3 regions of the Modestobacter sp. VKM Ac-2978 genome follow, and region 1 is predicted to be linked to each of the others. Evidence: riboswitches for the same ligand, from Rfam matches in the RefSeq annotation. Region 1 holds a riboswitch; each other region holds the start of a gene.

Region 1 (3,263 bases):
GTAGTAGCGGGCCGAGGCCCAGGAGTTGGCGTCGTTCGCGGTGGTCGCGGTGAAGACGGCGCCCGCCACCGAGAGTCCGGGCAGGGCGCCGAGCAGGGCGGCGAGGCCGACGGCGACCGCGGGGACGGCGGCCCGGGCGGCCCGCCACGGGTTCCCCGTCGCCGGCTCCTCGCCGTCCTCGGGCGTGCGGTGGGCCAGCGCGAGCGCGACGACGAGTGCGAGCAGGGCCGCACCGCCGGCGAGGGGGAGCGCCCGGCCCTCGGCGGCCCACAGCACCGGTAGGCCCAGACCGGGCAGCCGGAGCGCCCCGACGCCGTGCACGGCGGACGGGTCGACGAGCTGCGGGTCAGGGGTGGGGTTGGCGTCGCCCTGCAGGCGCAGGCCGCCGTCCTCGACGGCGACCAGCCGGTGTAGGCGCAACAGGCCGGGGGAGTCGGGGTCGTCGACGAGGAGCACGTCACCGACGGCGAGCTCCGCGGCGGGCACCGGCCGGACGACGGCGACGTCCCCGGGGGAGACGCCGGGTGCCATCGACCCGGACAGGACGACGGTGGTCTGCCAGCCGACCACGGTCGGCGCGACGGAGGCGAGCAGCAGCAGCGCCACGGTGCCGAGCAGCGCCCGGGCGAGGCTGCTGACCACCAGCGCGGACGTGCTGCGGCGCCAGGCGGCGACGCGGGTGGCGGTCATCGGGTGCGTGCCTCCCAGACGAGGCTGAGCGTCGCGGTGCCGTTCTGAGTGCTGGCGGGTGCGCTCGCCCGCAGCGTGTAGCCGATCTGATAGACCCGGCTGGTCGGCGCTGCCCCGGAGCTGGTCCAGCTGCCCACGCCGACGGTCCAGCCGTCGGTGGGGAATGCGGCGAGGGTGCCGGTGTAGGCCGTGGCGGAGGGCTGGAAGCCGGTGCAGCTGCCGCTGCCGCCTCCCGTCCCCACGGCGATGGTGAGGTCGAGCTGACCCGCCAGCCCGTTGGTGCTGCTCCGGCCGGTGCCGTACAAGCGGACGGTCGCCGGCGACCCGGCGGCCGCGACGGCGATGCACCTGGTGGCTGTGGCCCTGGGCCGCAGCCCCGTGGCGGTGAACATCCGGACGGCGGAGTCGTCGTCGGTCAGAGTGAGCGTGCCGGTGCTCACGGTGGGCAACGGCCGGCTGACGGTGGTGTCGCTGAACCCGGCGTAGGCGCCGTGCCACACGAGGGCTGCGGCCAGCACCAGCGCCGTGCCGGCCGAGACAGCCGTGCCGAGGCGCACCCGGCGCGCACGATGAGACCTCACCCCGTTCCATCGGCGGGACCGGACCGGACGTTGAGCTCCCCCGTCACCCTCCCGGGTGAGCAGGGCGGTGTTAGCGTCGGGAGCTGACACGGGGTGTCCCACCGGGGACTGAGAGCACACCCGTCGAACCTGCTCCAGTTGGTACTGGCGAAGGGATGTCACGGCGATGGACGCCATCGATCTGCGCGCTGCCGGCACGGCCTTGCGCGACTCCGCACCCCTGGTGCACTGCCTGACCAACACGGTCGTGCAGACGATCACCGCCAACGCGCTGCTGGCGATCGGCGCTGCACCGGCCATGGTCGACGACCCGGCCGAGGCCGGTGAGTTCGCCGCTGTCGCCTCCGCTGTGCTGGTCAACGTGGGCACGGTGCAGCAGCGCACCGCCGAGGCGATGCGGCTCGCCGCCCGCACCGCCGGCGAGGTGGGCACCCCGTGGGTGCTGGACCCGGTGGCCGTCGGCGGGCTCACCTTCCGCACCGAGCTCGCCGCCGACCTGGTGGAGCTGCGCCCGACCGTCGTCCGGGGCAACGCCTCGGAGGTGCTGGCCCTGGCCGGCGCGGGCAAGGGCGGCCGTGGCGTGGAGAGCACCGACTCCCCGGAGGCGGCGCTGGAGACGGCGCAGGAGCTGGCCCGCCGGACCGGTGGCGTCGTCGCGGTCAGCGGTCCGGTCGACGTCGTCACCGACGGGGACCGGGTCGTCCGGGTGGGGGGCGGCTCCCCGCTGCTCACCCGCACCACCGGCGCCGGCTGCGCGCTCGGCGGCATCGTCGCCGCCTACGCCGCCACCACCGGTGACCCGCTCATCGCCGTGGTCGCCGCCCACGCGCACGTGGCGCTGGCCGCCGAGGCCGCCGCTGGGCTCGCCGCCGGGCCCGGCACCTTCGCCGCGCTGTGGCTGGACGCGCTGGACGCGGTCGACGGCGACGCGCTCGCCCGCGCCGACGTCCGCAGCGCATGAGGGCCGGCTTCGACCCCCGGCTCTACCTGGTCACCGACACGCTGCTCTGCGCGCCCCGGTCGGTGCCCGAGGTGGTCGCCGCCGCCGTCTCCGGTGGGGTGACCGCCGTCCAGGTGCGGGACAAGACCGCCGGCCGCCGCGACCTGCTGGCCCTCACCCGCGCGGTGCAGGAGGTGCTCCGGCCGACCCCGCACGTCCGGCTCTTCGTCAACGACGCCGTCGACGTCGCCCTGCTCACCGGGGCCGACGGCGTGCACCTGGGCCAGGACGACCTGCCGGCCGCCGACGTCCGGACGCTGCTGGGGCCCGACGCCCTGATCGGCGTCTCCGTCGGCAGCGCGGCCGAGCTCGACGACGTGCTCGCCCTCCCGCCCGGCACCGCCGACCTGGTCGGGCTCAGCCCGGTCTGGTCGACGCCGACCAAGCCGGACGCCGGCGCCGCCCTGGAGCTCCCGGGCACCCGCGCGCTGGCCACCCGGGCCCGCGCCGGGGGCCTGCTGTCGGTGGCCATCGGCGGCATCTCCGCCGCCACGGCCGCTGCGGTGGCCGGCACCGGGGTCGACGGCATCTGCGTGGTCTCCGACATCTGCGCCGCCACCGACCCGGCGGCCGCCGCCCGTACGCTGCGCGCCGCGATGGCCGGGGAGCTGGTGGCCCGATGACCGCAGCAGTGGCCCTGACCGTGGCCGGCAGCGACCCCAGCGGCGGCGCCGGCATCCAGGCCGACCTGAAGACCTTCAGCGCGCTCGGCGTCTACGGCACCGCGGTGCTCACCGCACTCACCGCGCAGAACACCCGCGGCGTCACCGGGGTGCACCAGGTGCCGGCCGAGTTCGTCGGCGCGCAGCTGGCCACCCTGCTGGACGACGTGACCGTGCACGCCACCAAGCTCGGCATGCTCGGCACCGCGGACGTCGTGCGGACGGTCGCCGCCGCGCTGGCCGACCGCCCGGGCGGCCCCGTGGTCTGCGACCCGGTGATGGTGGCGACCAGCGGCGACCGGCTGATCTCGGAGGAGGCGGTGGACGCCG
Region 2 (3,263 bases), 120 kb from region 1:
GAGCCCGGTCTTGGTGGTGGTGGCGAAGGCCGGACCGACGCCCAGGTAGTCCGCCCCCTCGGCCACCAGCTGCCGGGCCAGCTCGGGGTCGCGCGCCGTGCCGCCGAGGAGGTGCCCCGGCCCGGCGACCCGCCGGGCGGCGGCGAGCGGGAGGTCACCGGCGCCCAGGTGCGTCCCGTCGGCGCCGACGGCGAGGGCGACGTCCACCCGGTCGTTGACGAGGCAGGTGGTGCCCGCCGGCCGGCAGAGCTCGACCACGGCCCGGGCGAAGTCGTACAGCACCCGGTCGCTGCAGCCCTTCGCCCGCACCTGCACCACCGGCGCACCGGCGGCCACCGCGGCGGCGATCGCGGCCAGCGCGGCCGGTCCGCCGTCCGCGTCGGTGAGCACGTGCAGCCGGCCCAGCGGGGAGGTCATGCCCGTTGCCGCCCGCGGCGGGCGCCGAGCAGCGCGATCACCGCGGTGAGGGACGCCGCCACGGCCAGGCTGATCAGCGAGGCCGACCAGCCGTTGGCCGGGTCGATGCCCAGGTCGGTCTGGCGTGCGGTCCACCAGGCGGTCCAGCCGGCGCCGACGCCGGAGAAGAAGGTCGGCAGGGTCAGCTGGTAGGCGACGAACCCGGCCAGCCACGGCAGCAGGTAGACCAGCCGGGCCGGAGCGGTGTCCGAGGTGTCCCACCGGCCGGGGGCGCTCAGTGCGTAGGCGACCAGGAAGACGCCGATCAGCGGCACGAAGACCGCGCCGATCAGGAAGAGGAACGGCTCGTAGGCCACGATGTCGAAGCTCAGCGCGAGCAGGGTGGCGGTGGCACCGACGCCCAGCGCGAGCAGCCGGCGGTCCAGCCGGGCCACCACGTTCTGCGCCGACACGGCCGTGGAGTAGACGTTCGCGAACGCCTCGTCGAGCTCGACCGTGATGAGCACCAGCACCGCCAGCGCCCCCAGCGGCACGGCGAGCAGCGCGTCGATGACGTCCAGCCCCGAGCTGCCGTAGGCCGCCAGCGCCAGCACGCCGAGGCTGAACATCGCGACGGTGGCCAGGCCGTAGCCCAGGGCGGTGCTGGTCCCGGCGACCCGGCCGCTGCGCACGTGCCGGGTGTAGTCGGCAGCGAGGGGGAACCAGGAGATCGGCAGGGCGATCACGATGTCGGTCGCCGTCCAGAACGACGCGGCGCCGCCGCTGTCCAGCGCCGCCCGCGGCTCGGACAGCACCTCGACGAACAGGTAGGCGATCGCGGCCAGCGCGGCCCACACCGCGTAGCGGGACAGCACCTTGACCACGCCGAGGGGGCGCAGCGCCATGGCGGTGGCCAGTACGCCGGCGACCAGCACGAACGGCCAGCGCGGCGCGTCCAGCACCCGGGACGCGGCCTCGGCGATGATCACGATCTCGAAGGTGGCCCAGCCGATGCACTGCACCAGGTTCAGCGCGGTGGGCAGGTAGGACGCCCGCCGGCCGAGCAGGCCGCGCAGCAGCACCATCGCTGGCACCCCCTCGCGGGCGCCGGCCGCGGCGGCCAGCCCCAGCAGCGAGGCGCCGATCACCGCGCCGACGACGATCGCGCCGATCGTGACCGACAGCGGCCGCCCGGGCAGGACGACGTAGACGGCGGCCACCGGCAGCAGCAGGCTGATGCCCAGGTTGCCCCACAGGCCCGCGGACTCGCGGAAGCCCAGCGTGCGGGCCGGTGGCTCGGTGAGGGTGAGGGGTGCGTCCGCCCCGGACGTGGTCGTGCCGACGGTTCCAGATGTGCTCATCACGGGCTCCCTACGCCGGCATTACCCGGTCAGGTTCCAGCGGTCGGCGGCGCGTCAGCCGCCCTCTCAGCCCGGTCCTCCGAGCTCCCGCACATGGCTCGACGCCATGACGGGGCCACCATAGCCACCTCGTAGAGTCCGCGCCGTGCCGGTCGCCGAGCTGCTGCAACGCCATCCCGAGATCTGGCGCGGGGCCACCGCGCACCCGTTCCTCACCGCGGTGCGCGACGGGTCGCTGCCCGCCGGGGCCTTCGACACCTGGCTGGTGCAGGACGCACGCTTCGTCGCCGACCTGCTGCGCTTCCAGGCGCGGTTGCTGGCCCGCGCACCGCGGCCTGCGCAGGCGGTCCTGGCCGGGGGCCTGGTCGCGCTGGTCGAGGAGCTGGCCTGGTTCGAGGAGCAGGCGGCCGCCCGCGGCCTGGACCTCACCGCCCCCGCGCTGCCCGCCACCGCGGCCTACGCCGAGCTGCTGCAGCGACTGGACGCCGCCGAGGTGCCGGTCGCGCTGACGGCGCTGTGGACCATCGAGCGCACCTACCTCGACACCTGGACCACCGCGCTGCCCGGGGCCCCGGTCTACCGGGAGTTCGTCGAGCACTGGACCGTGCCGGGCTTCGCCGGCTACGTCGCCGGCCTGGAGGCGGCGGCCGATGCGGTCGGCGGGGGCAGGGACGCGGTCTTCCTCGACGTCGTCGCCGCCGAGGTGGCCTTCTGGGGCATGGCACTCGGGGACGGGGCACTCAGCGATCCGGCGGTGCAGGCGCCGTGAGCGTGGCCGCCGGGCTCTGGGCCGAGAACGCCGACCTCGCCGCCGTCGCGCTGGCGCACCCGTTCGTGCAGGGCATCGCCGACGGGAGCCTGCCGACCGACCGGTTCGCCGGCTACGTCGCCCAGGACGCGTTCTTCCTCGAGTCCTTCGCCCGCGCCTACGCCCTCGGCGCCGCGTACAGCCCCGACCGGGCCGGCCTGGACGTCTTCGTCGACCTGCTCGCCGGCGTCCGCGAGGAGCTGCGGCTGCACGAGGGCTACGCGGCGCGCTGGGGCATCGACCTGGCCGTGGTCGAGCCGCTGCCGGCCACGCTGGCCTACACCGAGTTCCTGCTCGCCACGGCGGCCCTGGGCGGGGGAGGGCTGACCTGTGCGGCCATGACGCCGTGCATGCGGCTGTACGCCCACCTCGGGCAGTCGCTGGCCGGCCGGCCCGCCACCCCGTACACCGAGTGGGTCACCACCTACGCCGACCCGGCCTTCGAGGAGCTGGCGGCCACGCTGGAGCGGCTGCTGGACGACACAGCGGCCGACACCCCCGCGGTGCGGCGCGCCTACCGCCGGGCCATGGAGCTGGAGATCGGCTTCTTCGACGCCGCGTGGCGCGGTGGTGCGGGGCCCGGCTGATGGTCCTGCTGGCCGCCGAGCAGCTGTCGGTCGGCTACGGCGACCAGCCGGTGTGCGCCCCGGTGACGGTGTCGGTCGCGCCCGGGACGGCGGTCGCACTGGTCGGCCCGA
Region 3 (3,263 bases), on a different contig from region 1:
CAGGAACGCCGCGGTGGTCGGCGGCAGCACCAGGACGGCGATCGCCGCGGTGGCCAGCCCCGAACCGAGCAGCAGCGAGGGACGGCGGCCCCAGCTGTCCGCCAGCCGGCCGGCCCGCAGCAGCCCGATCGCCTGCGCCACCGACCCGGCCAGCAGCCCGGCGCCGGCCCAGGCCACCGTCTTGCCCAGCTCCTCGGTCACGTACAGCGGCACCAGGGAGTTGCGGACGCCGAACAGCACCCAGCCCACGCCCAGGTTGGCGACCAGCGCCGCGACGTAGGCCCGGGACCGCAGCGCCGCGCGCAGCCCGCCACCGTCGGCGCCCGCGGGGGGCACGGCCACGGCCGAGGGGCCGCCGCCGCGCACCTGGTCAGCGGCGGGGGCCGGGTCGGCGGCGGGATCCGGGTCGGCCGCCGCCTCGGCGACCGGGGGCAGCGCGGCCGGGCGCAGCAGGACCAGCGCGACCACCCCCGCGACCAGCAGGAAGCCGCCGTAGACGAAGAACGGCAGCCGCGGGGAGACCTCGGCGAGGAACCCGCCGACCGCCGGGCCGGCGATGCCGCCGAGGATGAAACCGCCCTGGTAGGTGGCCGCGGCCCGGCCGCGCTGGGCCGCTGGAGCCGTGCGCAGCAGCAGCGAGAGGGCGGCCACGGTGAACATCGCGCTGCCGATCCCGCCGGCGGCGCGCAGGGCGACGAAGAGCGGGAAGTTGCCGGCCAGGGCGGCCGCGGCGGTGGCGACCGCGACGATCGCCAGCCCGGCGGCGAGCACGGCGCGCTCGCCGATCCGCTCGACCAGGGAGCCCCCGGCGAAGGCGGAGATGAACCGGAAGAAGGCGAACGCGCTGACGGCGAACCCGACGGCGGTGGTGCCGACCCCGTAGTCGCGGACGAACAGCGGGATCGCCGGGGCGACGATGCCGAAGCCGAGGGCGACGACGAAGGCGACGATCGCCAGGACACCGACCTCGCGGGGGAGCGGGGCGTCCTTGCTGCGATGTCGCACGAGCGCCGATCCTCACACGCGGCCCGGCACGCCGCTGCGGGGCGTCAGGGGATGAGCACGAGCCGCCCTGCGACGTCCCCGGCGCGCAGCCGGTCCAGCGCCTCGTTCACCTGGGTCAGCGGCAGCGTGCCGGCCACCGGTGGCGCCAGCTGCCCGGCCGCGGCCAGGGACACCGCCTGCTCCAGCTCGGCCAGCGTGTTGCCCACGCTGGCGATGACCCGTTGCTCGGCGACCACCAGCGCCAGCGGGCTCACCGTCAGGGCGTCGGCGCTGTAGCCGACCAGCACCAGCCGGCCGCGGCGACCGAGCACCGCCGTCGCCAGCTCCAGCGTCGCCGTGACGCCGGCGAGCTCCACGACGACGTCGGCGCCCTGCCCGCCGGACAGTCGGGCCACGGTGTCGGCGAGTTCGGCGGGGGCGACCGCGGCCACCGCCCCGGCGGACCGGGCAGCCGACCTGCGGGCGTCGTCCCGGCTGACGGCCACGACCACGCCGCCGCGTCGCCGGGCCTCCTGCACCGCGGCCAGCCCCACGCCGCCGGCGCCGAGCACGACGACCACGTCACCGGGCTCGACCGCGGCCTCGGTGAGCGCGTGCACCGCGGTGGTGCCGGCGCAGCACAGCGGTGCGGCAGCCTCGAACGGCAGCTCGTCGGGCAGCCGGACCAGGCAGTGCGCCGGCACGACCAGCTGCTCGGCGAAGGCGCCGTCCGCGGCGAAGGCGAGCACGCCGCGCGGGGTGAGGCACAGGTTCTGCCGGCCGCGCAGGCACCAGCGGCAGCTGCCGCAGAACAGGTAGTAGTAGACGGCGACCCGGTCGCCCTCGGCCCAGCCGGTGACCGCCGACCCGACCGCGTCGACCGTGCCGGCGGCCTCGTGGCCCAGCGTCATCGGCGTCCGGGACGGCGCGTACAGGCCGTCGGTGAAGTGCAGCTCGGTGCCGCAGACCCCGGCCGCGCGCACCCGCACCCGCACCTCGTCGGGGGCGGGTTCGGGCACCGGGACGTCGTCCAGGGCCAGGGGTCGACCGGGTGCGTGGAATCGAGCAGCGAGCATCGAGCAGCTCCCTCCGCCGGCATGAACCGGATCAGGTGTGGACGGTCGGCGGTGGTCGTCCGCCTTCTCAGCCCGCGCCCGGGCTCCCGTGTGCGCCGCTGAAGCTACCGCAGCGGGGGAACCGGCTCGACGCGGCGCAGGAACGACCGGATCGCCAGGTGGTGGGAGAGCTGCTCGCGGTGCGCCTCGCACGCCGTCCAGGTCTTCTCCCGGTCGGGGGTGTGCACCTTCGGGTTGTTCCACACCAGGACGACGGTCGCCGGCTCCCGGCAGCCCTTCGCCGAACAGATCACGCCGGCGTCCCCGGCCGGCCTCGCGTCCTCGGTCATGGGCCGAGTCTGAGCCGGTGCACAGGGAACTGTCAGGAGGGGGTGCCAGGGTCGGTCCGGCCGCACTCCCTGACCCCGGGTGCGGCCACCAGCCCCCGCGGCCGGAAAGGCGGTCGCGGGGGGTGAACCCGGCCATGGGGGCGGGTAGGGCGAGGTGCATGACCGACACCAAGCCCCTCGCCCTCGTCACCGGTGCCTCCAGCGGGATCGGGTACGAGCTCGCCAAGCAGTTCGCCCAGCACGGTTTCGACCTGGTGATCGACGCCGAGGACCCGACGATCGACACGGCGGCCGCGAAGCTGCGCGCCGAGGGCGCCGAGGTGACCGCCGTCCAGGCCGACCTGCGCACCCCCGACGGGATCGAGCAGCTGTGGACCCGGGTGCAGGGCCTCGGCCGCCCGCTGGACGCCGCCGCGCTGAACGCCGGCGTCGGCCGCGGCGGTGCGTTCGTCGACACCGACTGGGCCGATGACCTGGAGGTCATGCAGCTCAACGTGGTCTCCACCGCCGCGCTGTTGAAGCTGGTGCTCGTGCAGATGACCGGTCGCAACGCGGGCCGGGTGCTGGTGACCTCCTCGATCGCGGCGACCATGCCCGGCGCCTACCAGCCGGTCTACAACGCCTCGAAGTCCTTCGTCCAGTCGCTGACCGAGGCCGTGCAGCAGGAGCTCAAGGACTCCGCCGTCACGATCACCGCGCTGATGCCCGGCCCCACGGACACCGAGTTCTTCTCCCGGGCCGACCTGGACGACACCGCCATCGGCCAGGGCCCCAAGGACGACCCGGCCGAGGTCGCCGCGCAGGGCTTCGAGGCGCTGATGGCCGGGGAGGAGAAGGTGCTCGCCGCCTCGCTGAAGACGAAGGTGCAGGGCGC

Evidence for each region. Region 1 has a riboswitch for thiamine pyrophosphate ahead of thiM (hydroxyethylthiazole kinase). Riboswitches for the same ligand answer to the same signal wherever they lie in the genome.
Region 2: it holds a riboswitch for thiamine pyrophosphate, as region 1 does, so the genes downstream of both, O2W53_RS15910 (purine-cytosine permease family protein) here and thiM (hydroxyethylthiazole kinase) in region 1, are expected to answer to the same signal.
Region 3: it holds a riboswitch for thiamine pyrophosphate, as region 1 does, so the genes downstream of both, O2W53_RS14725 (alcohol dehydrogenase catalytic domain-containing protein) here and thiM (hydroxyethylthiazole kinase) in region 1, are expected to answer to the same signal.

The regions. Positions count from the first base shown of each region.
Region 1 is NZ_JAPVBP010000006.1:261,816-265,078, reverse strand. Features, by position in the region: gene O2W53_RS16505 (LamG-like jellyroll fold domain-containing protein) at 1-690, opposite strand, end outside; gene O2W53_RS16500 (hypothetical protein) at 687-1,247, opposite strand; TPP riboswitch at 1,351-1,444, shown strand; gene thiM (hydroxyethylthiazole kinase) at 1,438-2,232, shown strand; gene thiE (thiamine phosphate synthase) at 2,229-2,894, shown strand; gene thiD (bifunctional hydroxymethylpyrimidine kinase/phosphomethylpyrimidine kinase) at 2,891-3,263, shown strand, end outside.
Region 2 is NZ_JAPVBP010000006.1:141,614-144,876, reverse strand. Features, by position in the region: gene thiE (thiamine phosphate synthase) at 1-417, opposite strand, end outside; gene O2W53_RS15910 (purine-cytosine permease family protein) at 414-1,757, opposite strand; TPP riboswitch at 1,748-1,858, opposite strand; gene O2W53_RS15905 (TenA family transcriptional regulator) at 1,903-2,526, shown strand; gene O2W53_RS15900 (TenA family protein) at 2,523-3,152, shown strand; gene O2W53_RS15895 (ABC transporter ATP-binding protein) at 3,152-3,263, shown strand, end outside.
Region 3 is NZ_JAPVBP010000005.1:335,492-338,754, forward strand. Features, by position in the region: gene O2W53_RS14720 (MFS transporter) at 1-1,005, opposite strand, end outside; gene O2W53_RS14725 (alcohol dehydrogenase catalytic domain-containing protein) at 1,050-2,060, opposite strand; TPP riboswitch at 2,051-2,160, opposite strand; gene O2W53_RS14730 (hypothetical protein) at 2,165-2,389, opposite strand; gene O2W53_RS14735 (SDR family NAD(P)-dependent oxidoreductase) at 2,548-3,263, shown strand, end outside.